DNA from 4 places in the Arthrobacter sp. YD2 genome. Region 3 is predicted to be linked to each of the others. Evidence: riboswitches for the same ligand, from Rfam matches in the RefSeq annotation. Region 3 holds a riboswitch; each other region holds the start of a gene.
The links. Region 3 has a riboswitch for S-adenosylmethionine ahead of QWJ37_RS13480 (ABC transporter substrate-binding protein). Riboswitches for the same ligand answer to the same signal wherever they lie in the genome.
Positions count from the first base shown of each region.

Region 1: another riboswitch for S-adenosylmethionine. It lies ahead of QWJ37_RS11820 (bifunctional o-acetylhomoserine/o-acetylserine sulfhydrylase); the one in region 3 lies ahead of QWJ37_RS13480 (ABC transporter substrate-binding protein).
Region 2: another riboswitch for S-adenosylmethionine. It lies ahead of QWJ37_RS03740 (hypothetical protein); the one in region 3 lies ahead of QWJ37_RS13480 (ABC transporter substrate-binding protein).
Region 4: another riboswitch for S-adenosylmethionine. It lies ahead of QWJ37_RS00720 (cobalamin-independent methionine synthase II family protein); the one in region 3 lies ahead of QWJ37_RS13480 (ABC transporter substrate-binding protein).

Region 1 covers NZ_JAUHHB010000003.1:158,824-165,815, forward strand. Annotated here, with positions in the region: gene QWJ37_RS11800 (SGNH/GDSL hydrolase family protein) at 1-32, shown strand, start outside; gene QWJ37_RS11805 (hypothetical protein) at 29-382, opposite strand; gene QWJ37_RS11810 (SRPBCC domain-containing protein) at 419-844, opposite strand; gene QWJ37_RS11815 (homoserine O-acetyltransferase) at 952-2,070, opposite strand; gene QWJ37_RS11820 (bifunctional o-acetylhomoserine/o-acetylserine sulfhydrylase) at 2,086-3,402, opposite strand; SAM riboswitch class IV at 3,482-3,598, opposite strand; gene QWJ37_RS11825 (VOC family protein) at 3,760-4,410, shown strand; gene QWJ37_RS11830 (hypothetical protein) at 4,581-5,525, shown strand; gene QWJ37_RS11835 (sugar-binding domain-containing protein) at 5,638-6,992, opposite strand, start outside.
Region 2 covers NZ_JAUHHB010000001.1:757,115-764,106, forward strand. Annotated here, with positions in the region: gene QWJ37_RS03720 (NAD(P)H-hydrate dehydratase) at 1-832, shown strand, start outside; gene QWJ37_RS03725 (CPBP family intramembrane glutamic endopeptidase) at 917-1,678, shown strand; gene QWJ37_RS03730 (hypothetical protein) at 1,779-1,949, shown strand; gene QWJ37_RS03735 (VOC family protein) at 1,997-2,431, opposite strand; gene QWJ37_RS03740 (hypothetical protein) at 2,512-2,943, opposite strand; SAM riboswitch class IV at 2,959-3,091, opposite strand; gene QWJ37_RS03745 (hypothetical protein) at 3,355-3,648, opposite strand; gene QWJ37_RS03750 (LLM class flavin-dependent oxidoreductase) at 3,694-4,713, opposite strand; gene QWJ37_RS03755 (alpha/beta hydrolase) at 4,805-5,356, shown strand; gene QWJ37_RS03760 (ATP-dependent DNA ligase) at 5,367-6,434, shown strand; gene QWJ37_RS03765 (hypothetical protein) at 6,505-6,960, shown strand; gene QWJ37_RS03770 (transcriptional regulator) at 6,960-6,992, shown strand, end outside.
Region 3 covers NZ_JAUHHB010000003.1:528,597-535,588, reverse strand. Annotated here, with positions in the region: gene QWJ37_RS13495 (ABC transporter ATP-binding protein) at 1-1,110, opposite strand, end outside; gene QWJ37_RS13490 (ABC transporter permease) at 1,129-2,010, opposite strand; gene QWJ37_RS13485 (ABC transporter permease) at 2,029-2,988, opposite strand; gene QWJ37_RS13480 (ABC transporter substrate-binding protein) at 2,992-4,683, opposite strand; SAM riboswitch class I at 4,788-4,877, opposite strand; gene QWJ37_RS13475 (hypothetical protein) at 5,452-6,141, shown strand; gene QWJ37_RS13470 (hypothetical protein) at 6,291-6,992, shown strand, end outside.
Region 4 covers NZ_JAUHHB010000001.1:131,353-138,344, reverse strand. Annotated here, with positions in the region: gene QWJ37_RS00740 (aldehyde dehydrogenase family protein) at 1-162, shown strand, start outside; gene pgm (phosphoglucomutase (alpha-D-glucose-1,6-bisphosphate-dependent)) at 242-1,873, opposite strand; gene QWJ37_RS00730 (hypothetical protein) at 1,995-2,354, shown strand; gene QWJ37_RS00725 (hypothetical protein) at 2,435-2,647, opposite strand; gene QWJ37_RS00720 (cobalamin-independent methionine synthase II family protein) at 2,699-3,904, opposite strand; SAM riboswitch class IV at 3,921-4,048, opposite strand; gene QWJ37_RS00715 (peptide MFS transporter) at 4,172-5,641, opposite strand; gene QWJ37_RS00710 (MsnO8 family LLM class oxidoreductase) at 5,872-6,855, shown strand; gene QWJ37_RS00705 (amidase) at 6,930-6,992, opposite strand, start outside.

The DNA.
Region 1 (6,992 bases), 370 kb from region 3:
CCATGCCCCTGGGCTCCGACACGGAAGACTAGTCCTGCGGTGCCGGGTCCTGACGACGCGTACTGCGGGCGGACCCGGGCCGCCGTCCCAGCCGGAACCCGCCCCAGAAGGCGGCGGCAACCAGGCCTGTGCCGATCAGCAGATAGCCCAGCTGCATTCTGCTGGTGAGCACCAGCAGGCTTCCGGGTCCCATGCCTGTTGCCCGTGTTCCTTCCTGCAGCGGAGCGTAGGAGAACCAGCCGAAGGACTCCGTTGTCCCGGTCGCGGCCAGCACTGCTCCGGTCAGCACCAGCACACCGGCCACCAGCGGAAGCGCGGATGCCCTGAGGATCCGCGCTGCCCGGCCCGGCCGGCGGTTGGAGGCATCCGCTGTTTCACTCATGGCGCCAAGGCTAACCTGCCCGCGCCTGATTCACGTTTACTTCTCCGCCTGCTCAATCAGGTTGGCCAGGTGAAACGCCCAGCCTTCGCGGTGCGCCTCGGAAAGCTCCGGGCCGGATTTCAGCCCGGAGAACCCGCTTTCGGTGACGGCGACGTCCGTCGCGCCCCCGCTGCCGCCGCCGTCGTCGTCGGCCGGGATCAGTTCAAAACTCACCACGGTGTGTGCCTCCCAGTCCGGGGCCGTCCACCGGAAGGAGAGCAGTTTCTCCGGGGCTACGGCCAGGACCGTTCCGCGTGAAATGTGTTCCACTCCGTCCTCCATCCAGCGCTCCTGCAGCGGGGCGCCGGGGTGGGGCGCGAAGTCCATGTCCGGCCACCAGGCGGCGCGGTTGTCCACGAGCGTGTGCCAGAGCACCTGCGGTGAGCACCGGGCACGTCCGGAAAGGTGGATGCGGTCTGTCATGGGAAGAGTTTTCGCCCGGACAGGACCCGTTGGCAAGGGAGGAATTCCGGTACCGAGCGTCCGCGGCAGGGATTGCCTCCGGCGGTGCCGGGCGTTCCACCGTTCCGCTAGGCGAAGAAGGCTGCCTGCAGCGGGCCGGCGATCTCCCGCACGTTGGTGAGGAAACCGTCGTGCCCTATCGGGGCGCGGATCAAATGCACCTGTGTGCCGCGCGGCAGTGCCGCAGCGAGGTCGGCCGATTGCTGCGGAAAGTAGAGGCGGTCTGATTCCACGGCAGCCACAAAGAATTCCGCCGTCGTCCGCGCCAGGGCCTGGCGCAGCGAGCCGCGCCCGCGGGCGACGTCGTGCCCCATCAACGCTTCGGTCAGGACCAGGTAGGTGTTGGCGTCGAAACGGCCGGCCAGCTTGCCGGCCTGGTGGTCGAGGTAGCTTTCGACGGCGTATCGGCCCCGTTCAGCGGGCAAAACGGCGCCGAAGGGGTTCTCGTCCTCCTGCGGGCTGCGCCCGAACCGGTATTCGAGCTCCGGTTCGGACCGGTAGGTAATGTGGGCGATCCGCCGGGCCAGGCCGAGGCCTGCCAGGGGCGGGTTCCCGTTGTAGTAATCGCCGCCGCTGAAGTCCGGGTCCAGCCGGATGGCGGCAATCTGCGCCTGCGCAAAGGCGATCTGTTCGGCGGTGCTGGCCGGGGTTGCCGCGATCACGGCACAGCGCTGCACCCGGTCCGGCTCCGTGGCCGCCCATTCCAGCGCCCGCGCCCCGCCCAGGGAGCCGCCCAGCACGGCATGCCAGCGGGCAATGCCAAGGCGGTCCGCCAGCCGTGCCTCGGCCCGCACGGCGTCTCGGATGGTAACCAGCGGGAACCGTGAGCCCCACGGCAGGCCCTGCGGGTCCAGCGAGGACGGGCCGGTGGAGCCGTAGCAGCCGCCGATCATATTCGCCGCGACCACGTAGAACCGATTGGTGTCCACGGGCCGGCCCGGCCCCACCAGCTCATCCCACCAGCCGGGCTCATCCGTGTGCCCGCGGGCCACATGGGTGCTTCCGGTGAGGGCGTGGGCCACAAACACGGCGTTGCTCGCGTCCGCGTTCAGCTGGCCCCACGTCTCATACCCGAGGACGACGTCGGGCAGGTATCCGCCGGTTTCCAGTTCAAGTCCGCCGATCGAGGCGAACCGCAGCACCCCGTCCACGGCGGTGGCGGGGTACTGCGGTGCAGAATGCCGAATAGTCACGGTGCCCCGTTACGCGCCCTTGGCGGCCCGGAAGCCGGCCTCGAGATCCGCGAGGATGTCGTCAATGTGCTCGATGCCCACGGAGAGCCGCACGAGCCCGGGGCTGACTCCGGCGGCGAGCTGCGCCTCGGCTCCCAGCTGGCTGTGCGTGGTGGAGGCCGGATGGATGACCAGCGAGCGCACGTCACCCACGTTGGCCACATGGGAGTGCAGTTCCAAACCATCCACGAACCGCTTGCCTGCTTCCACTCCCCCGGCAATCTCGAAGGACACAATGGCCCCCGTTCCGCGCGGGCCGTACTTGCGTCCGCGTTCGAACCACGGGCTCGACTCCAGGCCCGCGTACGCAACGGACAGGACGTCGTCGTGCGCCTCCAGCCAGTTGGCAACCTCGACGGCGTTGGCCACGTGCCGCTCCACCCGCAGGCTGAGGGTTTCCAGGCCCTGGGCAATAAGGAACGCGTTGAACGGTGAGACCGCCGAGCCGAGATCGCGCAGCAGCTGCACACGTGCCTTGAGGATGAAGGCCAGGTTGGCGCCAAGCGGGCTCCCGACCCCCAGGTCCCGGGCGTAGACCAGCCCGTTGTAGCTCTCATCCGGTGTGTTGAAGCCGGGGAACTTCTCCGGGTCCGCCGCGAAGTCGAAGTTCCCCGAATCCACGATGACGCCGGCAATGGAGGTGCCGTGCCCGCCGAGGTACTTGGTGGCCGAGTGCACCACAATGTCCGCACCCCATTCAATGGGGCGGATGAGGTACGGCGTGGCGAGCGTGTTGTCCACGATCAGCGGCACCCCGGCCTGGTGTGCCACGGCGCTGATGCCTTCAAGGTCCAGTACGTCCTGGCGCGGGTTGGACACCACCTCGCCGAAGAACGCCTTGGTGTTGGGCTGCACCGCGGTGCGCCACTGCTCCAGGTCATCCGGGTCCTGCACAAAGGTGGTCTCGATGCCGAACTTCTTCAGCGTGTGCTTTAACAGGTTGTACGTGCCGCCGTACAGGCTGGGGCTGGCCACAATGTGGTCACCGGCCTGGGCCACGTTCAGCAGGGCGAAGGTTTCCGCGGCCTGTCCCGAGGCCAGCAGCAGTGCGCCGACCCCGCCTTCCAGGGACGCGATCCGGTTCTCCACCGCTTCCTGGGTGGGGTTTCCGATCCGGGTGTAGATGGGTTCAAGATCGGCCAGGGCAAACCGGTTTGCGGCTGCCTCGGCGCTGGGAAAGACGAAGGACGATGTCTGGTAGATGGGCAGGGCGCGGGCGCCGGTGACGGCGTCGGGCTCCTGTCCTACGTGGATCTGACGGGTTTCAAAAGACCAATCTGCACTCATGATGCTCCCTCATTCCAGGGGCCGCACACTACCTTCGCGGGAACATCCGGGTACGCCGGATGTCCGGTGGGGTTTGTGGGACCCGCGCTTGCCGGACGCCCTTTTGGCGTGCGGCCAGGTCTTCACCCGGGGCACCCCACCGCGGTTGGAGGGTTGCCGGCCAGCAAGCCGGGGCTATCTGCTGGCACTCATGACCTGCACCCATAAAAACTGATCCGCTGAGGATGCGCAACCTTCGTGACTTTTCGTGAAAAAATAACCGGCCCCGTGTATAGATTTCGTGTCCTGAGGCAACTGGATTTCTTCTTAGGCTTCCCTTAGTCGAGACGGGCATCACAACGTGCCACAATGAGCCGCATGCGCTTGGACCATGTTTCTTATGCCTGTGAATCCGACGGTCTTTTGGCCACCACCGAGAGGATTGCTGCTGCTCTCGGAGCCGACTTCGTAAAGGGTGGCGTCCACCCCCGATTCGGTACCCGCAATATGATCCTGCCCCTGGCCAACAACCAATATGTGGAAGTTGTCGAGGTGCTCAACCACCCTGCCTCGGACAAGGCGCCCTTCGGGCAGGCCGTCCGCCAGCGCTCCGAATGCGGAGGCGGCTGGATGGGGTGGTGCGTTGCAGTCGATGACCTCTCGCCCTTCGAAGAACGCCTGGGCCGCCCGTCAGTGCCGGGCAACCGCAAATTCCCTGATGGCCAGGAACTCACCTGGCGCCAGATCGGCATCAACGGCCTGATCGCGGATCCCCAGGTGCCCTACCTGCTGCGCTGGGATGACGGCACCGAGGCACTGCACCCCTCCAATGCCCTGCCCGGGATGCCCGGTTCGGTGAAACTGAATTCGCTGACCATCGCCGGTTCGGCTGCCCGGGTCACTGACTGGCTGGGCCACCCGGTGGAGGCACCGCTGGAGGGCGTCGATGTCACCTGGATCGCTCCGGCCGGCACGCCCGGCATCATGTCGGTCACCTTCGACACCGCCAACGGCCGGGTGGAGATCTAGCTCCGGGGTTTTTCGGCCGGTTTGGGGTTTTCCGTCCGGTCTGAGAATTCCCTCCGCTGCAAAGTGGCAGGAATTTCCCAAACCGGTAGATTCTCTCTCCGAGCCGCAGGTTTTCCACATTTGAGCCTGGTTCGCTCGCATCTACGCCACCGCCCTTCCACCCTGAAGGCGTGAATCCCGAGCTCATCTTCGCGGCTGACGCCGATTCCTTCGGCTCAGGCCGCCGTTCCCTTGCCCTGCAGTGCCGGGCGGGGCAACTGGTGCGGCTTCGTGCCGGGATCTATATCGACGTCGAGGTATGGCGACAGCTCCGTGCCTGGGAAAAAGAGCGGGTACGTATCCAGGCAGCATCACAACAGGTGCCCGGGCAACGCGTCCTCGTCCAGCAGTCCGCCGCCGTCATTTGGGGGCTACCGGTGATCGATTCACCACCTGAGGTACTACTGCTGGCTTCCCCGTCCTCCCACGGCCGGCGCCGGGGCGGTCTCCACTGGACGGAACGTAAGCTGCTGGAGCCGCTCGATGTTGTGGAGGGAATGTCGCTGACCTCCCGTGCACAGACCGCTCTGGACATGGCCGCGTATCTGGCTTTCGAGCACTCAGTTCCGGCTATGGACAGTGTCCTGCGCCCGGACCTGGTGCACGGCCGCCCAGCCACGAACAAAGACGAGCTGGAAAAACTGGCTCGGAACCTGCCCGACATGGCCAAACAGACGAGGGCCCGGCGCGTAATCGACTTTGCCGACCCCCGGTCCGAGTCCCCAGGGGAATCGTATTCACGTGCAGTTCTGCACCGCCATGGTTTTCCGGTTCCGGAGCTTCAGTATGAATTTCTTACTTCAATGGGTCACTTCCGAACAGATTTTTATTGGAAGGACCAGCGGGTGGTCGGAGAATTCGACGGTGCAGTGAAGTACGGTGCCAACGGATCCGTACTCCCTCCGTCGTGGGACACGCTGATGCGGGAAAAACGTCGCGAAGACGCCATCCGTGCAACCGGGGTCGCTTTTGTCCGCTGGTCCTGGCGCGATATCCGCATGCCGGCGCAGCACCCGGAGAGCCTGGTCCACCGGCTGATCCAAGCTGGCCTGTCTCCAACCCGCCGCCAGCGCTGAACTCTCTGCCGGTTGGGAATTCCCTGCCGTTTTGGGAATTCCCTCCGCCGCAAACTGGCAGGGATTTCCCAAACCGGTCGATTGTCACGGACCGCAGCAGAAAACCCGCCGGTCACTGCCCCGCAGCACGGATCAGCCGGGCATTAACCTCCCGCAGCGTCCCGGCGTCGATCTTCAGCACCGCCCGGTCATAGGTGACCAGCCCGTTGACCTCGTCCTCGACGTCGGTGAGCTGGGTATAGACCGTGGCCGCGAGGCCGCGCGCCACCGCCGGTTCGATCTGCCGGGTATGCAGCCGGCGGTAAGCGCGCTGCAGCGCCTGCCTGGTCCGGAAGCTCCGATAGCCGAACTCCTTGGTATTGAACGTGTGTCCGGGGATGCGCAGGCTGTAGCCGCCGTATTCGGAGAGGACAACGGCGCGGCTGCCGCGCAGCCAGGCTTTCCGCAGCCGGAACGGCAGGAAATAGACGTGCAGGCTTTTCATGTCGCCGCCGCCCTGGTCATGCCAGCCACTGGCATGGTCGATGCTGCGGGTGGGATCCAGCCGGCGGAGCTGCGCGGTGACCGCGTTGGCGTCGAACTGGCCCCAGGCTTCGTTGAAGGGCACCCAGACGGCCAGGCTGACAGTGTTGCGGAGCAGCTCCACCGTGCCGTGCATCTCCGCCAGGAACTCGGCCCGGCCGGCTTCCTCATCACGGCCGAAGGCAAGATACGCGTTATCCCGCCGGTGCGTCCCTGCCACGGCAGGAGCGGTGACCACCGAATGCCGGTACGTGGTCCCGCCGTTGACCAGATCCTGCCAGACCAGCATTCCCAGCCGGTCGCAGTGGTAGTACCAGCGCAACGGTTCAATCTTGATGTGTTTGCGCAGCATGGTGAAGCCCAGGTCGCGTGCCCGTTCAATATCGGAAGCCAGCGCGGCGTCCGACGGCGCGGTGTACAGCCCGTCCGGCCAGTAACCCTGGTCCAGCAGCCCGGCGTGGAAGTAGGGGTGGCCGTTGAGCAGCAACCGCAGCCGCCCTGCGGCGTCAGGACCCATGCCGAAGGTCCGCAGCCCGGTGTAGCTCTGTACCCGGTCCACTTCGCGCCCGCCGTCGAGCAGCCGCACCTGAACGTCATAAAGAAACGGGTCCTCCGGGGTCCACAGGTGCGGGTGGGGAATGGCAAGGCGCAGTGGAACACCGGGGACGACGACGGCGCGCGCCACGGTCTGTCCGGCCGCGGAGACGGTGATCTCGGCGCTCAGGTCTGCTCCGCCTGCCGGGGTTCCGGCTTCGGAGGGCACGGCCACTCCGGCACTGCTCAGGTCCGCTCCGCCGGCCGGGGTACCGGCTTCGGAGGGCACGGCCACTCCGGCACTGCTTAGGTCCGCTCCCCCGGCCGGGGTTCCGGTGGAATCCGCCCCGGCCGCGCTGGCCTGGTTGCCGTTGTCATGCCCGGTGCTGGCGGTGCCCGCCGTACCGGCAT
Region 2 (6,992 bases), on a different contig from region 3:
GCAGCTCTCCACCGACACCGCCGGCAAAAAGGAACGCGGAACGGTGCTGGTGATCGGCGGGGAACGCCGCACTCCGGGTGCCGCAATGCTGACGGGCCTTGCCGCGCTGCGCGTCGGGGCCGGCCGGCTGACCATGGGACTGGCCGAGTCCGTTGCCGTGAGTGTCGCCGTCGCCGTTCCTGAAGCCGGCGTCGCGGGACTCGCTGAGTCCGGCGGCTACATCGACGGCGGTGCTGCCGGTGCGGTCCTTGCAGCAGATCTGGACTCGGCCGCCGCCGTGGTGATTGGGCCGGGCCTGGCGGACGCTGAACAGACAGCGGCGCTGCTGGTGTCCGTGGTTCCCCTGTTGGGGGAAAAGACCCAGGTGGTGCTTGATGCCTACGCGCTCGGGGTCCTGCCCGGACAGCCGGAGGTGGCCAAGGTGCTGGCTGGCCGGCTGGTTCTGACGCCGAACCGGACCGAGATCCTGCACCTGCTGGGGGAGGAGGACACTGACGAAGAGTCTTTGGACATGGCTGACGCCTCGCTGGAGGTGGCGCGGAAGTACTCGGCAGTGGTGACGGCCCAGAACCTCATCACGGCACCGGAGGGTTCCAGCTGGGAAGTACCCGCCGGCAATCCCGGTTTGGGGACCTCCGGCTCCGGGGATGTCCTGGCCGGTGCGGTAGGCGGTTTCCTGGCCCGCGGGGCGACGCCGGAACAGGCGGCATGCTGGGGCACCTACCTGCACGCCGTGGCGGGGGACCGGCTCTCGGCGTCCCGCGGACCCCTCAGCTTCCTGGCACGCGAGTTGCTGGAGGCCATGCCGCCTGTGATTGCGGAACTGAACTAGGCAGCGGGCGCGTTTTGGCGGCCGCCGTACGCGCTGAACCAAGAACGGGCTGCACGGGGCGGCACGGCCTCTTATCCTGAGGTGATGACAGCTAACGAATACCGGACCGGCCCGTCGGGGCGGGCAGCGGCACAAATCCCGTGGCTTTCCTACCGGTTCACCCGCAGCGACGGCGTCGCGGCGGGCTTTTACGTCCTGTTCCTGCTGTTGCTGAGTTTTGTGCCCATCAACATTCCCGGGCTCTCGGTGCTGATTCCGGACCCGGTGGTGGCGGCCTACGTCATCAATCTGGGCTTCTATGCGGTCGCTGGAATTCTGGCCCTTATTGCCGCCCGGCGGTATGTTGCCCGCGAGACCCGGGTCCTTGCCACCCGGCCGGTGCTGACCGCTGCCCTGATCCCGATTGGCGTAATCCTCACAATCATCGCTTCCATGGTGGGCGTGATCATCGCCGGCCAGGCCGAAACCGCCGTGAACCAGGAGGCTGTGCAGGGGCTGGTCACCGAAATGTCTCCCTGGCTGGTGGTGCCGCTGGTCGTCATCCTGGCGCCCTTCGTGGAGGAGTACATTTTCCGGCACCTGCTCATCGGCAAACTCAGCCGCTACTGGAACATCTGGGCGTGCAGCATCCTGTCCGTCCTGCTCTTCGCCTCCATCCACATTGTGGGTAAGGAATCCCTGTCACTGCCGGTCCTGATGCCTTATCTGGCCACCGGTGCCGTCCTGGTCGGGCTGTACGTATGGGCAGGAAACAACTTCATGCTGTCCTACGGCGTGCATGCTGCGAAGAACCTGCTCAGCGTGGTGCTGATCTACGCCATTCCGCCGGAACTGCTGCAGCAGTAATCTCGCCGCGGGAATGCGGCCCCGGCAGGAAGCCATGCCCTAGCATCGGTGGCAGGACCGGACCCGTCCCGGGGCCGGCACACAGAATCGGGGGATCGGCGTGTCAGTAGGCTCAGGAATCGGCGCAGTGTTCGTAATTTTGTATTTCCTGTTGGTGGTCGCAGTGGCCGTCCTTGTGGTCTGGGCCCTGGTACTCGTGATCATTTTCCTCCGGCTGCGGATTGCCCAGCTGCGCGGAGAGTTGCGCGGAGACACCGGAACGGTTAACTGACGCGGCCGGGGGCCTGCGGCCTGCGCCGCCTGTCCCCGGCAACCCCGTCAGCTGATGCAGAACTCGTTGCCTTCGGGATCCGCCATGACGTACCAGGAGTGCGGCCCCTGGCTTGCTTCGGTCAGGAAGGACGCACCCCGTTCCTCCAAGGCGGCCCGGGCCGCGTCCTTATCCTGGCCCTGGAGCCGGACATCCAGGTGAATGCGGTCCTTGACGGTTTTGGGCTCGGGAACCGGCTGAAACAGGATGCGCAACCGGTCCTTCCGGCCCACCTCGTCGGCAGGACAGATGGCGGCGCCGTCCCGCCAGACCCGGACACCGTTGTGCTCGATAACGTCCTCCGGGTTCGCCAAGCCCTGGTCCAGCATGGACGAAATGAAGTCCTGGTCCACGGGCTCGAGCGTCCAGCCCAGGGTTTCGGCCCACCAATCCGCCTGTTGGTGGGCATCGGTGCAGTCAACGCAGATCTGTATATTCGTCATGGCATTGAGGCTAGAACCCGAACAGCACGGCCGTCATTGGTATGCGGACAGATGCAGTCCGCATATTCACCGGCCGGGAATCAGGCCTGGCCGTCAATCCGCTCGGTTTCGGGAGCCCGGACCGGAGAGCCGATGCAGGGCAGCACCCGCTCCGGCCGGGCCAAGTAGAAAAAAGAGCTCCGGGCATCCGAGCCGAAACCGCCGGGCACCATCAGTGTGGAGTATCGCTGGCACCACTGTGGTGTGTCGACGGCGGCGTCCAGGGCGGCGGCCACGGCGCCCACGTTGTGGAACCACATCAGCTGCTGCGTTCCGTCGATTACGAGGTGGATGAGGTCCAGCTCCGGGTCGGCTGCGACCTCGACGTCGGACCACTGATCCCACGCCTCGAGCCGGCGGCGGTGGATCCAATGGACGTTGTGGCCGGGCGCGAAACCGGAGCAGCTGCTGCTGATGGAGGAGTTGTTGAAATCGGGGTTGAAGCCGGAGTTGCTGACACTGGACATGCTCACAGTGGGTTCCTTTTCAGGTTGTCCTTGCCTGCACCGGTTGGAGCAGGCCGCTTCGTCATCCGAACCACCCGCCGAACAGTGGGGTTGGTGTGGGGCCAGTCGGAGCTTTTATGCCCGGCGAACCGGGCGGAGGCCACATCTCGTGAAGCTAGAAACTACTGTAACCGAGGGCACCGACATTTCGACAGAGACGCAATATCAGGGTCTGGTGTGGTCGTGCGGCGTCGGGCGGCGGTGCGCCGGGCGGACCGGGACGGCGGCAACGAAAACTCCCGCTCGCAGAGCTCGCGAGAGTTAATAAAGCCGCCTTACCCGGCCCGTCCGGCACACGGCATCTCGTCTGGGCGATGGCACCCTGACTTGCCTGTCAGGCACTAGCCTCAATCACCAATTCAGCTGGCAGTCTTGAGCCTACGGGTCGTGGAAGTACCCCGTCGCGGGGTCAATGGACGAGAGGAAATCGCGAATAGCGGCCACGTGCTGTTGATGCGTGGGCGGTTCACGCCTGCCGAGGGCGTTGAATCCATAACCATTGTTGGGTCCCGAGACCCAGTCATAGAGAATCGTTCCATCCTCGTCACGCCTGCGCACTGCAAACGTCTCGCCGTCGACGGTGATTGTCCCAAGGCCCGTATAGGTACTCGTGTCCGGCGGTGCAGGGGCAAACACCCACCCCTCATCTGCGGGGTGGCGATCGCTCTCCATACGTTTGATCCTACTGAGCAGGGAGCGATTCCTCACACCGCCCCGTTACCGCCAGCCGGCGTCCGGAGCCACGAGCTTGACGATGCTTTCGAGCAGGTGCGCGTTGTAGTCCACGCCGAGCTGATTGGGCACGGTGATGAGCACGGTGTCTGCGGCCTGCACGGCAGCGTCAGCGGCCAGTTCGGCAGCGATCACGTCGGGTTCGCCGATGTAGCTCTTGCCGAACCGGGCGAGGCCCCCGTCGAGGTGGCCCACCTGGTCACGTCCCTCGGCCTGCGCGCGAAGACCGAAGTAATGCCGGTCCTCCCCGGTCACCAGAGGGATGACGCTGCGGCTCACGGAGACCCGCGGCGTGCCCTGGTGGCCGGCGTCGGCCCAGGCCTTGCGGTAGACCTCGATCTGCTCGGCCTGCAGCTGGTCGAACGGAACTCCGGTGTCTTCGGTCAGCAGGGTGGAACTCATCAGGTTCATGCCCTGCTCACCGGTCCACTTGGCCGTGGCCCGGGTGCCCGAACCCCACCAGATGCGCTCAGGCAGACCGGGAGAAAGAGGATCGATGGCCATGGGGGCGGTTGTCCCGGTCATTGCCGGATCGGACTGGGCCACCCCGGCACCGGCAATGGCGGCACGGAACACCTCGGTGTGCTGGCGAGCCATGTCCGCGTCGGTGGAGTCCGGCCCCGGCACGTAACCGAAGGACTCATAACCCCGCAGGGCAGGCTCGGGGGATCCCCGGCTGATGCCCAACTGCAGCCGTCCGCCGCTGATCAGGTCCGCCACTGCGGCATCTTCCGCCATCGAAAGCGGATTCATGTAGCGCATGTCGATCACGCCGGTGCCGAGTTCGATTTTGCTGGTCCGGGCCGCCATGGCGGCAAGCGTGGGGAACGGGGCGGAGAACTGCGGCGCGAAGTGATGTACCCGCATGTACGCGCCGTCGACGCCGATTTCCTCCGCGGCTACCGCCAGCTCGATCTGCTGCAATACTGCGTCCCGGGCACTGGGCGTCCGGGACCCCAGTGCGTTCCGGTAGTGTCCGAAGGACAGGAACCCTATTCGTTTCATATCAGCCACAGCGCCGGAGCACTCTGCGGTATTCCCGGCCGTCCAGACCCGCGGCCGGGCGCCGCGAAACCACCGTAAGGAAACAGGCACAGTGCACATCACCATGGTCCCGGGTTACAACGGCTCACCACCCGACCAGTGGCAGAGCCGCTGGGAAGCGGAGCTGCCCAACGTCACCCGTTTCGCGCCGTCGTCGTGGGATGAACCCGAGCTGGAGGACTGGATGGCGGCGCTGGACCGGGCCGCCGGAGAGCGGCACGGAGACACCGTGCTCGTGGCGCACAGCCTGGGCTGCCTGGCTGCCGCAGAATGGCTGCTGCGAAATCCCGGTGGCGCCCGCGGCGTCTTCCTCGTCAGCCCGCCTGATCCCGCCGCCGCATCCTTCCCGGCACCGGCCGGAACCTTCCGTAATCCGCGGCTGCAGGAGCTGCCCGTTCCGGCTCTGCTCGTGGCCAGCGAAAGTGACCCGTACTGTGCGTTGCCGGCAGCAGAGGCGATGGCCGGAGCATGGAGGGTTCCCGTGATCTGCGCGGGGGAACTGGCCCACATCAATGAGAAAAGCGGCGTCGGCTACTGGGAACAGGGCAGGGATTTACTTACCGCCTTCCTCGCAGGGCTGGGGGAACGGGCTCCGCTCGGATAAGAATGGGCTCATGCAACTTCCGGTGATGCCTCCCATTGCGCCCATGCTGGCCAAAGCGGTCAGTTCCCTCCCTGAGGGGGACTATCTTTACGAGCCCAAGTGGGACGGGTTCCGTTCCATCATTTTCCGGGACGGGGACGACGTCGAAATCGGGTCCCGGAACGAAAAGCCCATTACGCGCTACTTCCCCGAACTCGTGGAAGCCCTTAAAGCCAACCTCCCGGAGCGTTGCGTGGTGGACGGCGAAATTGTCATGGTGGCATCGGACGGCAAACGGCTGGACTTCGAACTGCTGCAGCAACGCATCCATCCCGCCGCCAGCCGCGTGAAACTGCTCGCGGAAGAAACGCCGGTCCGGTTCGTGGCGTTCGATCTGCTGGCCCTGGGGGATACCGACTACACGGACAAGCCGTTCGCCGAACGGCGCGAGGCACTCGTGCAGGCGCTCAAGGCAGCAAAGGCTCCGGTGTCCGTGACAGCGGCTACGGACGATCCGGCGCTGGCCCGGGACTGGTTCGAGCGCTTCGAAGGTGCGGGGCTGGACGGGGTGGTGGCCAAACCGCTGGACGGACCCTACGCGCCGAACAAGCGCACCATGGCCAAGCTCAAGCACGAACGCACAGCCGACTGCGTGCTCGCCGGCTACCGGGTACACAAATCCGGCCCGGACCTGATCGGTTCGCTGCTGCTGGGGATATACAACGACGACGGCGTGCTCACCAACGTGGGCGTGGCAGGGGCCTTTTCCATGGACCGGCGTCGGGAGCTCTTCGAGGAACTGCAGCCCCTGGTCGCTGAGGAGGACGGCCATCCCTGGGCCGCACAGGAGCAGGAGGGCGGCACCCGCACGCCGCGGAACTCCGAAGGCAGCCGGTGGAGCGGGAAGAAGGATCTCTCCTTTGTTCCGCTGCGTCCGGAGCGGGTGGTGGAGGTGAAGTATGACCACATGGAGGGTGAACGGTTCCGCCACGTGGCCCGGTTTGTGCGCTGGCGGCCCGACCGCACACCGGAATCCTGTACGTATGACCAGCTGGAGGAGCCGGTGAAGTTTGATCTGGCAGAGGTGCTCGGGGCCTGACGGGGAGAGGGATTGGCGGATTTCCGCCGGGGTCTATACTTTCCGGATTGGAAAGTCTAGAGTTGCCGATATGGAAAGTCGAGATGTCACCCCGGAGACCGCAAGACACCACCTCGAGGCGCTGGACGCCGACGGGGCGGCAGTCAGCGGGTCCACCGGAGCTCCGTTCTGGTACGTGTTGCTCCAGTCCTGCTGCATATCGGGCTTTGTGCTCTCCTTCGGCCTGGGGCCCTGGGAATCCGCAGGGTTCGCCCTTTCCGCAGTTGCCCTGGTTTTGCTGGGGATGCTGCGTCCGCTGATCACCGGAACCCGGGCTGATCCGTGGGCTTACCCTGCGTCCGTGCGCGTTGCCCTGACATTCATTGGCTGTGCTGCGCTCGCAGTAGGGATCGGCATGGTTGTCTCCAAGTCAGGAGGCTCCATGGCCCTCCTCTTCGCGGCAGCCCTGCTGACCTTCGCAGCCACGCTGGTGCTCGGACTCCGGATGGAGCGGGCCCTGGTCCGGTCCATCCACGGGCAGCCCTGATGCCGGCGGCACGTTTTGACGAGGTAGTGCAC
Region 3 (6,992 bases):
CGTCGGGTCCAGCAGCCGCATGGCCAGCCGCGCGGTGGTGGTTTTCCCCGACCCGGATTCGCCCACCAGTGCGAAGGTGGTGCCCTGCCGGAGGACCAGGGAGACATCATTGACGGTTCGGTGTTCCCCGTTGCGGGCGAAGACCTTCACCAGGTTCCGCAGTTCCAGCGCCGGCACAGGCGAAGCAGCGGGGGCGGACGGCGGAATGGCCGACGCCGGAGCGGGCGCGGGCGACGGGCGCGCGGCGGGGAGGGTCCGCTGCCCGGCCCCGGCTTCGGCCAGCAGCTTCACGGTGTAGGCATCCTCGGGTGTGGTCAGGATGGCGTCCACGCTCCGGTCCTCCCGGATGCGCCCGCCCTGCATCACCACAATGCGGGAGGCGCGGTCCGTGGCCACGGCCAGGTCATGGGTGACAAACAGAACCGCGGTACCGTACCGGCCGGTGAGCCGCTCGAAGACCTCCAGCACACGGCTCTGCACCGTGACGTCCAGGGCGGAAGTGGGCTCGTCGGCAATCAGCAGATCAGGTTTCAACGCAAATGACATGGCAATCAGCACCCGCTGTTTCAATCCGCCGGAGAGCTCGTGCGGGTACTGCCGGAGGCGCTCGCGGGGACGGTCAATCCCCACCTGCTCCAGCAGTTCGGCCACCCGGTCCTCGAGCTCCCGGCGGCCGGGAGGGCCGCCGAGCCTGCGGCCGCCCTCCGGGTGCAGCCGGAAAACCTCCGCCACCTGCGAACCGATGGTCTGTACCGGGTCCAGCGAGGCACCGGGGTCCTGGGGCACCAGGGCAATCCGCCTGCCGCGCAGCGCCCGGAAAGCGCGGTCCGGCAGGCCGGTGAGCTCCCGGCCGTCGAAGGTGATGGAACCGGCGGAGACCTGTCCGGCGGCGGGCAGCAGCCCGATCACCGCCTTGGCCAGGGTGGACTTGCCGGAGCCGGATTCGCCCACCAGCGCCACCACTTCGCCGCGCCGGATGCTCAGGTCCACGTCCGCTACCGCCGGGGCAGTGACGGAATCCCGGCCGTAGGCCACGGTGAGGCCGCGGACGTTGAGCAGCGGGGCGCCGTCGTCGTTCTTGGTGTTGTTAAGGTCTGGGGAGGAAGTCATGGTTCTGCACCGCTTTCGCTAGTACCGGAGGAGGGTGAGCAGCCGCCGGCCTAGGGCGGCCAGCAGGAGAACGGTGAGCACAATGACCAGGCCGGGCAGCGACGTCATCCACCAGGCGGTGCCCAGATACTGGCGGCCTTCGGCGATCATCAGCCCCCATTCCGGTGCCGGGGGCGGGGCGCCGAAGCCCAGGAAGCCCAGCGAGGAGATCACCAGGATGGCCGCCCCCAGATCCACCGCCACCAGGGCCAGCACCGGACCGGCGGCGTTGGGCAGCAGGTGCCGGCGCAGCACGCTCCAGTAGGTGCCGCCGTTCAGGAAAGCCGCCTCCACAAATTCCAGGTTCCGTACCCGCAGCACCTCGGCACGCACCACGCGGGCGAAGGAGGCAATGGAGGCAATGCCGACGCCGATGCCCAGGGACACCGGGCCGGGCGAGGACGCGGTGACAATGATCAGGGCGATCAGGAAACCCGGCACGGCCAGCAGGACGTCCACCAGGCGCATGGCCACGGCGTCGGCCGCGCGTCCGGCCGTTGCCGCGAACAGGCCCACCGCGGTGCCGGCCAGCAGGCCGATGGACACGGCCAGCCCCGCGGTCAGGAAGGTCTGGGCGGTGCCATGCACTACGCGGGCGAAGACGTCGCGGCCAAGGTGGTCCGTGCCGAACCAGTGTCCGGCGCCGGGCGGCAGGAACTTTTCCTGCGGTACACCGCTGATCGGATCCTGGCCGGTGAACAGCCCCGGGGCCACGGCCCACGCAGCGATCAGCAGCAGCGGCAGGACAGCCAGCAGCAGTGCGGGCCGGACGCCCGGTTTGCCCGGACGTCGGGACGGCGCGGGCGCGGCGGTCGATGCGGCTGCGGCGGGCGCGTGTACGGGAGGAAGAAGTGTGGTCATCGGTTCGCCTTTTCGGTTTCAGGCAGCGAGGGCACGGGCAGAGCCCTGCTGTGCGTCGGTGAGGATGCGCGGATCCAGCAGCGGGTGGATCAGGTCCACCGCCAGGTTGACTGCCACAAAAACCGCGGCGGTCAGCAGGACGAGCCCCTGGACCAGCGGCACGTCCTGAGCGGTCACGGCCTGCAGCACCACGGACCCCAGCCCGGTGCGGGAAAACACGGTTTCGGTGATCACGGACCCGGCGAAGAGGGTGCCCACCGTGATGCCCAGGATGGCCAGCGCGGGACCGGCGGCGTTTTTGAGCACGTGCCGGAAAAAGATCCGGGCCGGGGAAGCGCCCTTGGCCCGCAGCACGTCGATGAACGGCAGCCGGTAGACCTGGTCCGCGCTTTTCAGCAGCACCTGTGCCAGCGGCGCGGAGACGTGGACGGCCAGCACAAACACCGGCACGGCCAGGGACAGGAACGAGCCGTCGGGGAAAATGGAGAGCACACCCAGCCGGATGGAGAGCAGCTCCAGCAGGACCAGGCCCAGCCAGAACACCGGCACCGCCGAGAACAGCGGCGGCAGGTTCGCCAGGATCCGGCGCACCCGCCCGGACGGTGCCAGCACCGCGGCGGACACCACTGCCAGGGCAATAACGACGGCGGCCGCCAGAGCCGATCCGGCCAGCGCCAGCGTGGAGCCCAGCGCCCCGCCGATCCGCTGCATCACCGGTTCCCCGGAGGTCAGCGAGTACCCGGCGTCGCCCTGCAGCAGGGCGCCGAGCTGGTGGAGGTACTGCACCGCCAGCGGCTGGTCATACCCGTACTGGGCCTTCATGGTGTCGATGGCGGCCTGGTCCACGGCCGAATCCGCGGTGAGGAAAATGGTGACCGGATCGCTGGGCAGCAGCTGCACGGCAAGGAAAATCAGCGTGTACGCCAGCCACACCACCAGGACGGCCTGGCCGGTGCGCAGCAACAGATAACGGGTCACGGCTTAGCTCCCCGCCGTCCAGGCGCCCTGGAAGATGGGCGCTGTTCCGGACGTGAAGTCAATGTGCGTGTCCGGGCCTGCGCCGTAGACCTGCACCTCGTCCCACAGCACCAGGGAGTAGGCCTGCTCCAGGACCAGGGCACGCTGCTCCTCGGCCAGGATCCGGTCCCGGTCCGGTCCGGGCCCGGCTGCGCGCTCGGCGGCGAAGAGCTTATTCAGTGCCGGGTCCGAGGTGTGGGTCATGGTGTTGTTGTCCGGTTCGAAAATGGGCCCGAGTCCGCCGTATATGAACTGCCGGGTGCCGAAGAGTTCGACGGCGGGGTCCGGCATGGCGGTGGCCAGGAACGTGTTGTCCGCCGCCCGGTTCTTCAGCTGCACGCCGATCTGCCGCCACTGCTGTTCGATCAGTTCGAAGGCCGGTTTGATCACCACGGAGTTGTTGGAGCTGGTGACGGTCAGGGCCAGCTTTTCGCCGTCCTTATCGCGGATGCCGTCAGCGCCCACCGTCCACCCGGCGTCGTCCAGCAGGGCCTTGGCCTGTTCCGGGTCATAGGCCAGCTCAGCGCTGAGGTCCACGAATCCCGGTGCCCCGTGGTTCAGCACGGAGGCGGCGATGGTGTAACTGTCCGAAAGCACGGTGTCCTTGATGGACTGCCGGTCGATGCCCAGCTGCAGTGCGCGGCGGACCTGCGGATCTGCGAGCCGTCCGCTGCCGGTCCGGACAGCGGCCATGTTTGACGTCAGGTCGGTTCCCGCCGGCGCCAGGACCTGGCTCCCGCTGGCGGCCAGTGCGGCTTCGTCTGCCGGCTGCAGTCCGCGGACCAGGTCCACCTGACCGGATTGCACGGCACCGGCCCGGTGCGCCACCTCGGGCAGGTACTTGATGACCACCCGGTCCAGATACGCTGCGCCCTGGTTGTCCGCGGTCTCGGGTGCCCACGCGTAGTCCCCGCGCTTGGCCAGCACCACCTCCTCGTCGGGTTTCTCGGATTCGAAGACAAACGGGCCGGAACCGGAAATGCGGGACAGGGCGGACTGTCCGGCGGCGTCAAGGCCCAGGGTGGCCGGGGAGACCAGACCGGCGGTGACGGAGGAGGTGGCCCGCAGGAAGTTGGAATTCGGAGCGGCCAGGGTGACCTTTACCTGGTCCGGGGCCGTCACTTCACTGGAGGTATAGCCGGCGAAGTCGACGTTCGGCTGGATCTGGGCAGCGGGAATACCGAATCCGAAACTGTCCAGATTCGCTTTGACCGCGGCGGCATCCAGCGGCGTGCCGTCGCTGAAGGTGACACCGGGGCGGATGGTGAAGATGAACTCGGTGTGCTCGGCGTTGGCTGAGAATTCGGAGGCGAGCCACGGCACCAGATCACCTGACTCCGGATCGAAATAGGTCAGCCGGTCCAGCACGCTGTTCAGCACGTTGGCTTTTTCGTAAAACCGGGCGGACTGGGTTTGCCAGTTGTTGATCGGCGTGACCTCGGCGTAGATCAGGGTGCCGCCCTCCACCGGGGTTCCGGCGGCCACCCGGGTTCCGGGGCCCTGGTCCGACGCCGCCTGCTGGCAGCCGGTCAGGGCCAGGGCTGCCGCCGCGAAAGCGGCGGCGATCTTCAGGGCGGTGCGCCGCCGCAGCAGCGCCCCGGTATCGGGGGTGGCCCCTGGTCCGGGGTGAGGGTCTGTCTGGTTCAGGTAAAGCATGGGGCGGTCCTCTCAGTCATCACCGAGGCACACCGCATCCAGGCACGTTGGAGGCCATCACCGCATGGCAAAGCAGCGGTCATGGACCAACGGTGAATGAGGTTTCTCCATCGGTCCTGGCATTAGCACCGTCCCCCGAAGGGTGGTTGCTGCGACGTCAACGAGCCAGGTCTCTCAGCCGCTCTGGATGGTAAGTCGTCCAAAACAGGTTGTGCGGACAGGACCCATACAAACCCGCCCGGACCCGGTCCGCAAGGCCGGTGACGAAATATTTCCCTTGATGACAAAGACAGTTTTTGATGGGCCCTTACCGCGCGCGCGAAGGACCTGGCGGAGGATTGTTTTGTTCCTTTTTGCCGGGCCCGGCCGGGCTTGACAATGCGGTGCCGGCTGGGAGTACGGTTCTGCACATCCCGTTTCCGCCGGACCCCGGATATCTCAGCTGCCTCGCTGGAACTAGGGGTTTATGAATAGCGGGAAATATATCCCCGGCGGCTGTTTGTAAACCATTGTGACCGCCTGCTGAAGTTATTCTCTCCGGTCGTTTCGTCCCTGCCGACAGCAAGGCGAAAGCCGGTACCGGCCGGTTGCCGTTCACCGGCTTCAGGGGTGGGGAATCCGCCGCCGTCATGCGGACCCGCCGGGCCGGACGCGAAGGCTGCGCAAAAATCAACCACATTTTTAAAACCCTTTTATAAACGTCAGGATTGGTGCTAAATGGGTATATCCACCGCCCCGGAAATATGCTGGAAGATTCCAGGCCATCGCGTGTATTCGGTCCATGAAACGGCAGCCTTGGTACAGCTGGAATGGCCCGCTGAATTGGATGAAAAGGACCTGCTGGAAGGAGGGCACGTTGCTGTTTCCGCTGCCGCCGCAACGGGGGTGCATACCAGCTATTTTGCGGTGCTGTCCGTAGACCGCGGGAGCCGCACCATGACCCTCTACGTGAAGCGGAGCGCACGCGGGCTGGTCAGCGCGGCGATGCTGGACCCGGCAGGCGGTGCGGTGCTGTCCATCTCCCGGCCGGGCCCGGGCATCCTGCTGCCCGGCTCCGTCCGCCGCCCCCTGTTCGTTGCCGCCGGTTCCGGTCTGGCCTCCGGTCTGGGCCTATTGGGGAGGCTGCTGCGGGACCCGGCACGGCAGTATGAACGCGCCGCCCTGTTTTTTGTAGGCCGCAGCGATGAATGCGACACGGTCCGCGACGTTCTTGCAGCCGGCGGGCTGGCAACCTCCGTTGAGTTGCGGCTGTGGGATGCCGGCAGCCAGGGCCGGCGCGTCACCGCTCAGGATCTGCTGGGCGTCCTGGCTACCCTGCACCCGGATTGGATTTACGTCTGCGGACCCGCGTCCTTTGCCGGGATGGTCCGGGAAGCTGCTGCCGCAACCGCCGGACCGGCTGCGGCGGTGGTGGCCGAGTGCTACGACCCGCCTCTGGAACCGGCCCGGCCGGAGTGAGGCAGGAACCGGAGAATCCAGCCGGCGCGCACGGCGTCCGGTGATCCGCCGCACCCCGGATCGGGCAGGCTTCGCCGGGGGCGGTACATGTACTGTTTATCCTGCGGCTCAGAAGCGGAAGTGCTTGCCGGGGGATGGGGGATCCTGAAATGGACTTTGATGCTGGCACGGCTGACCAGCTCATAGCGGCCTGTGACGAGGCCGCCGCTGCGTTGGGTGAGCAGCGCGGTCCGCGGGCCTCGGCTACGGGAGAAGCGCTGGAAGAATTCCGCGGCCCGTTCGCGGACTCGTACCGCCGGAATGCCGCAGCGCAGCTGGCAGCACGGAACATCCTGATCGGCGCGCTGGAGGATGTTGCCCGTCAGGTTCGGTTCGCGAAGACCCAGGCCGAACAGGCCCGTCAGGACCTCAAGGAAAAGCAGGCGAGGACCCTGTTCAAGCTGCTTGAGGAGGGCATGGTAGCCGCTGGCGCCGATTACCTCCGGGACCGGCTTCCGGGGTTTTCAGCCCCGGGGGAGTTGTTCGAGTCCGAGGTGCCCCGCCCCGAGGTGGCCTTCCCATCGATGGTCTTCCAGCTCCACAATTGGGCAGTCAGCGGGACGCCGGGCACGAGTTCCGCAGTGCCGGATGCCCTGAAGAAGGCAGCATCGCTGATCTTTGACCAGGAGGATGCGGCTGAACCGGTCTGCCAGGATGTTGTCCGGGCTTTGGACAGCTTCCGGAACTCGTGTTCCTGGGTGGTGATCGACGTCGGCACCTTCGGGCCGGCGGTCTCCCAATACAACCAGGATGACCGTGACGACGCAGGAAAGCTGTGGCAGATCGGGCAGGCCTTCAGCACCGCAGGGCAG
Region 4 (6,992 bases), on a different contig from region 3:
GCCGGGGCCAGCGGTACCGGCGCGTACCACGGCAAGTACTCCTTCGACACGTTCAGCCAGCTGCGCCCGGTCTTCACCAAGGGCACCCTCCTGGACACGCTGCGCTTCGCGTACCCGCCCTACACGGGGCTGAAGAAACGGATCCTGCGCCGGCTGCTCTAAGCCCGGGGCGTTAAACAGGGAAGGGGTGCACCCGCAGGTGCACCCCTTCCCTGTTTACGCACGCACGGCGCGGGAACAGCTAGGAAATCACGCCGTCCACAATGGCCTTGGCCTCGGCCTGCACCTGGTGCAGGTGTTCCTCGCCCTTAAAGGATTCGGCGTAGATCTTGTAGACATCTTCGGTACCGGAGGGACGCGCGGCAAACCAGGCGTTCTCAGTGGTCACCTTCAACCCGCCGATGGGTGCACCGTTGCCGGGGGCCTCGGTCAGCCGGGCAGTGATGTCCTCGCCCGCCAGGGTGGTGGCGGTGACGTCCGACGGCGAGAGTTTGGCCAGCGCCGCCTTCTGTTCCCGTGTGGCGGGGGCATCGACGCGTGCGTACTCCGGATCCCCGAACCTGCTCGTCAGCTCGCGGTAGCGCTGGGACGGGGTCTTGCCGGTGACGGCCGTCATTTCCGAGGCCAACAGGGCCAAAAGGATGCCGTCCTTGTCCGTGCTCCAGGGGCTGCCGTCCAGGCGGAGGAAGGACGCGCCGGCGGATTCCTCGCCGCCGAAGGCCGTCTCACCGGAGAGCAGGCCGGGCACAAACCACTTGAAGCCCACCGGTACCTCCATCAGGACCCGGCCCAGGTCAGCCGTGACGCGGTCGATCATGGAGGAGGACACCAGGGTTTTACCCACCATGGCATCGCTGCTCCAGCCGGAGCGGTTGCGGTACAGGTAATCAATGGCCGTGGCGAGGTAGTGGTTGGGGTTCATCAGCCCGCCGTCGGGGGTCACAATCCCGTGCCTGTCGGCGTCGGCGTCGTTGCCGGTGGCAATGTCGTACTGGTCCGCACGGGCAATCAGGGACGCCATGGCGTACGGAGAGGAGCAGTCCATGCGGATCTTCTCGTCCCAGTCCAGGGTCATAAACGCCCACTGCGGATCCACATTGGGGTTCACCACGCTCAGGTTCAGCTGGTGCGCTTCGGCAATGGCGCCCCAGTAATCCACTGACGCACCGCCCAGGGGGTCGGCACCGATATGCAGCCCGGCACTGCGGATGGCATCCAGGTTCAGCACCGAGGGGAGGTCCTGGACGTAGTTCTGCAGGAAGTCGTAGGTCCCTACGGAGTCGGCCAGACGGGCCTCGCCCAGCGGAATGCGCTTCACGCCCTCCAGGCCGGCTTCAAGCAGCTGGTTGGCACGGTCCGCCACCCAGTTGGTGATGTCCGATCCGGCAGGACCGCCCGTGGGCGGGTTGTACTTGAAACCGCCGTCTGCGGGCGGATTGTGGGACGGCGTGACCACAATGCCGTCCGCCTGATCGGTCCGCGAAGCGTTGTACTTCAGGATGGCGTGGCTGACGGCCGGGGTGGGAGTGAAGCCGTTCCGTGCATCAATAAGCACGTTCACGCCGTTGCCGGCGAGGACTTCCAGGGCGGTGTTCTGTGCCGGCTCGGAGAGGGCATGGGTGTCCTTGCCCATAAACAGCGGCCCGGTGATGCCTGCCGAGGTGCGGTACTCCACAATCGCCTGCGTGATGGCAGCAATGTGCCGTTCATTAAAAGCGCCGTTCAGGGAGGAACCCCGGTGGCCGGAGGTACCAAACGCCACCCGCTGGGCGATGTTCGATGGGTCCGGCGCGACGTCGTAATAGGCGTCCAACAGCGCGGTGAGGTCTACAAGGTCGGAAGGTTCGGCACGGTTGCCTGCACGATTAGACATACCCCTAAGCATGCCAAAGAAACACCGGGGGCGGCAGACGGACTGCTACGCGTGTATCGCCTGCCGCCGCCGTATGCTCTTATCCACACAGCGGCGGGACCGGCGGGGAAGGCGGACAGGCATGAGCATGCAGGGCAGTGCAGCCCCCGGACGCGTCCGCGCCCGTGCCGTGCGCCCCGGCACCGTCGCGGCCGCGGTTTTCCTCAACGCGGCGTACGTCTGTGCAACGCCGGTGTTCTGGTTCTCCTGGACCCAGCGGAGTGCATTTGCCCTGCCACGCTGGGCCTCGGATGCCGCCGGGATTGCCGGCGGCGTCCTGCCCGTCCTGGCTTTCGCAGCAGCCTGGGCCGCCGCCGCCGTCCTGGTTGCCCGCGGTCGGCGGCAGGAGGGCTGGACGGTGTTCAATACCGTCTGCGCGCTGGGTCTCCTGTCCGCTGCCGCCGGAATGCTGACCCTGACCAGCGCCGGTCTGGGCAGTTAGCGCGCATTTCCACGGGCCTTTAAGTAAAGGACTGCGGCACGCGGAGTACTCTCCCGCGTACCGCAGTCGGATGAACCGGGCTAGCGGTCCTTGTGTTTCGCCGTGAAATTCGAGTTATCGGCGTTCAGGCCCTGGGCCAGGTTCGAATGGACCTCGGTGCGCGGATCGGACCGGTCCTGGCTGCCGCTGCCGTCCGGCACCTCTTCGCCCAGGTTCTGCATGAGGTTGTCGGCGGCGTTCTCGATTGGATTGGTCGGTTCGGGTCCGGGATCCTTCGCATTGGTGTCAGCCATGATGCCCTCCTCTGCCTTCGACTATCAGCAACCTTATGATCGCAACTTTAGCTACCAGAGGCGGCTGCTGGCCAGCCGTGCACCTTCCCCCAGCGCCTCAAGCTTGGCCTGGGCAATCTGCGGATGCACCCGCCCGCCCAGGCCGCAGTCCGTGGAAGCGATGACGTTCTCCCGGCCCACCAGCCGGGCAAAGCGTTCAATCCGGTCCGCCACCAGCTCCGGATGTTCCACCACGTTGGTGGCATGGGAGACGACGCCCGGGATGATCACCTTGCCCGCCGGCAGCTTGGTGTCCTCCCAGACCCGCCATTCATGTTCGTGGCGCACATTGCCCGCCTCGAAGCTGTAGCCCCCGGCATTGATCGTCAGCAGCGTGTCCACCAGATGCCGGAACTCGATGTCGGTGGTGTGCGGCCCGTGCCAGGACCCCCAGCACAGGTGGAAGCGGATCCGATCCTCCGGCAGGCCCCGCAGCGCATAGTTCAGCGCTTCCACACGGATCTGAGTGAAGCGCAGGTAGTCCTGAACCGAAGGCTCCGGGTTGATCTGGTCCCAGTTCTCCGCAATCGACGGATCATCAATCTGCACGATCAGCCCGGCGTCGATAATCGCCTTGTACTCTTCCCGCATGGCATCCGCACACGCGTAGATGAACTCCTCCTCCGTGGCGTAGTACTCGTTGGCAATCCGGGAACAGGAACCGGGGGAAAGCGAGGCCAGGAATCCTTCCGTCAGATCTGCCGCGGCCAGGCCGGCCAACAGGTTCGCGATATCCCCCGCCACGGCGTCGTGCCCGGTGTACTTCACCGGACCCGTGACCTTCGGGAAGATCTTCTGCGCCCCGGTGGTGATCCCCGAGGACGGGTCGGTGTAGGCCGCAGCGAAGCGCTGCCGGTCGCGGCGGTCGCCGAAGCTCGTCAGGACCACGTTGCCCGGCGAGGAGCGGACGGGTTCCATCTCCCAGATGCCAGTCTCGGCCACGCTGAGACCGCTGAGCCTGGCAAAGGAATAGGACCACCAGGCGCCGTAATCCACTGCGGAGGACATGGCGTGCCCGTACTCGCCGTCGTTGGGGATGTCGATGCCTGCCTGCTGCTGGCGGCGCACCAGGTCCGTCACGGCGGCCTGCAGGAGCTCCGCGTAGCCCCCGGTATCCGCAGGGTTCGCCTCCCGGGCGGCATTGGCAGCCAGCAGCTCGGGCGTGCGCGGAAGGGAACCGGCATGGGTGGTCAGAATACGGTCAGTGCTTTTACGCATGGGAATCCTCTGGGATTTCGTGCTCTTGCCCGCACCGGATGCCTGAAAAAAAGGCGGAGCGGGCCGCTTCGTCATCCGAACCACCCGTGAAGCATGGGGTTGGTGCACGGCCAAGTCGGAGCTTGGCGGCCGTGTCTCCTGAAGCTGGTGCCATCGTAACCATGCCGTGCCGCCCGCACCAAGTACATGACGGAACGCAAAAAGGACGGCGGCCCCGGGAAATCCCGGTGCCGCCGTCCATGAGGAGGCGTTGGTGCTGCCCTGCGGCTAGCGCACGCCGCTCATCAGCTTCTTGATGGCCGGGGTCGCCGCTGCCAGGGCGATGCCCAGGACAATGGCGGTTCCGCCGCTGAACAGGAAGTAGCTGACCTCGGTCTCGGGGTTGTAGAACTGTGCCAGCCAGCCCGCGAGGGTGGTGCCCAGGGAAACCGAGAGGAAGAACAGGGCAACCATCTGGGTCCGGAAGACCTCCGGGGCCAGTTTGGTGGCCACGGACAGGCCGATCGGGGAGATGAAGAGTTCCGCGAAGGTGAACAGCAGCAGGATGCCGACCAGTGCCAGCAGCGGGGTGCTGTTGGCGCCGCCGCCGGAGAACGGGATGAAGGCGAGGAATGCCAGGCCCATGACGGCAAGGCCCAGGGCGAACTTCAGCGGCGAGGACGGCTGCCGGTCGCCCAGCTTGGTCCAGACCGCAGCGAAGACGGCTGCGAAGATGATGATGAAGATCGGGTTGATCGACTGCACCCAGCTCGGCGGCATGGTCCAGCCGAAGATGGTCCGGTTCAGGGACGTGTCGGCGTACAGCGCCACCACGGTGAACTGCTGCTGGAACAGGGCCCAGAAGGCGGCGCTGGCGATAAACAGCGGCATAAAGGAGTACACCCGGCGCCGTTCCAGCTTGTTGACCTTTTTGCTGCCCAGGATGATGACGAAGTAGGTAACCGCGGCCAGGATGGCCACAACGGCCATCACCACGGCCAGGTTGCCGGCGCTCAGGATGCCGAACACCACGGCCAGGACAATCACGACGACGGCGGCCGCCGCGTAGATCCCTACCTTGAGGTACTGCTGCCGAGGCAGCGGATTGGCCACTTCGTGGGCGGTCTCGGGCAGGTACTTGCGGGTCATGCCGTACTGGACCAGGCCGATGGCCATGCCGACGGCGGCGAGGCCGAAGCCGTAGTGGAAGCCGAGTTCCACCTGGGCAAGGCCGGTCAGGAGGGGGCCCACCAGGGCGCCAAGGTTGATGCCCATGTAGAAGATGGAGAACCCGGCGTCACGCCGTTCATCCTTCTCCGCGTACAGGGTGCCCACCAGGGAGGTGGCGTTGGCTTTGACGCCGCCGGAACCGAGGGCAATCATGATCAGGCCCGCTGCCAGCCCGGGCGTGCCCGGCAGGACGGCCAGGGCAATGTGGCCGAGCATAACGACGGCGGCAGAGTAGAAGAGCACGCGCTCGGACCCGAGGACGCGGTCCGCCAGCCAGGCAGCAAGAATGGTGGAGAGGTAGACACCGCCGCCGTAGGCGCCGACCAGAGAGGTTGCAACAGCAATATCGATGCCGAGGCCGCCGTCAGTGACCGAGTAGTACATGTAGTACAGCAGGATGCCCTGCATGCCGTAGAACGAGAATCGTTCCCACAGCTCGACACTGAAGAGATTGGCCAACATCCGGGGATGGCCGAAGAAGGTTTTACGCGCTTCTTGGACGCCTGGGTTACTGGGGGTATGGCTCACCCGTTAATGGTCCCACTCCCGAAGCGGGTGAGCGCCCCCCAATCCCGGGGAATCCGCCCGGAGCCGGGGAGGTTCTCTGCGAAGGTGTGCGAAAGCTCACCCGTTTTCGGCTCGATTTTGGCGAGATTACGTGCTTACCTCCCCCCGTTACGCCCGGATTTGGTGTCCGGACACTGATTTGCCTACAAGTGTGCCGGAATTCCCCGGCCGGGCCCGGGGTTGGCACCGGTATGGCTTCCCTGAATATCCCCGTCTCCATCCTTGACCGGGCCAACTCCCGGGAGGGAGACACCGAGGCTGAAGCACTGCAGGCGGTGGCAGAACGGGCCGAGTCGGCCGAAAAACTGGGGTTCCGCCGCTTCTGGGTGGCTGAACACCATGCCGTGGCCGGTATTGCCGGCTCGGCGCCTGCCGTCCTGATGGCAGCCCTGGCTGCCCGCACGCGAAGCATCCGCATCGGATCCGGTGGCATGATGCTGCCCAACCACCAACCGCTGGTGGTGGCGGAACAGGCCGCAACCCTCAATGCCCTCTATCCGGGCCGCATTGACCTGGGTGTGGGACGCTCGGTCGGTTTCACGTCTGCCGTTCGCCGGGCGCTGCATGCGGGGAAAGCCGAAGCCGAACAGTTCGAGGAACATCTGGCCGAATTGCTGGCCTACCTGGACGGGGCAGCCGCAATTACCGCCAGGCCGCAGGACCATGGCCAGACGCCCGTATTTGTGCTGGCCACCGGTACCGGCGCCGATATAGCGGCACGGGCCGGGCTCGGGCTGGTTTTGGGCGGGCCGGCACTGTTCCGCAGCTCCCCGGAATCCGCGCTGAAACGGTACCGGAAAGGGTTCCGGCCTTCCCGCCGGTTCCCGCGGCCCTACGTGCTGGCAGCGGTGAACGTGGCGGTTGCCGCCACCGGGAGTGCCGCAACCCGCCTGCTGCTGCCCGAAGCCAATGCCCTGGCGGATTCCCGGACCCGGGGTGTGTTTCCAGCGCTGGCGGCAACCGACGGGACCGTGACGGGCCCGGAACGCCGGCAGGAACTGGTCCGCGGTTTCCTGGCGGATGCAATCTGCGGCACCCCGCCCGAGGTGCGCCGCCGCCTGGCGGAACTGCTGGACGCAACCGGCGCCGACGAGGCGCTGGCCACCGGCGGAGCCTACGACATTAGCGGCCAGCGCGAATCCGACCGGCTGCTCGCGGAGCTGGCCGCATCCTGAGCCGGCAGCACGCCGTGCCGGGAAGCGGGGTCGCGTCGTCGGATGCCTTTCGGGCCGGTCTGACGTCCGCGGGCCTAATGCCCGAGCTGGGCGGCGACGGCCAGCAGATCGGCTTCCGCCCCCGGCCGGCCGATCAG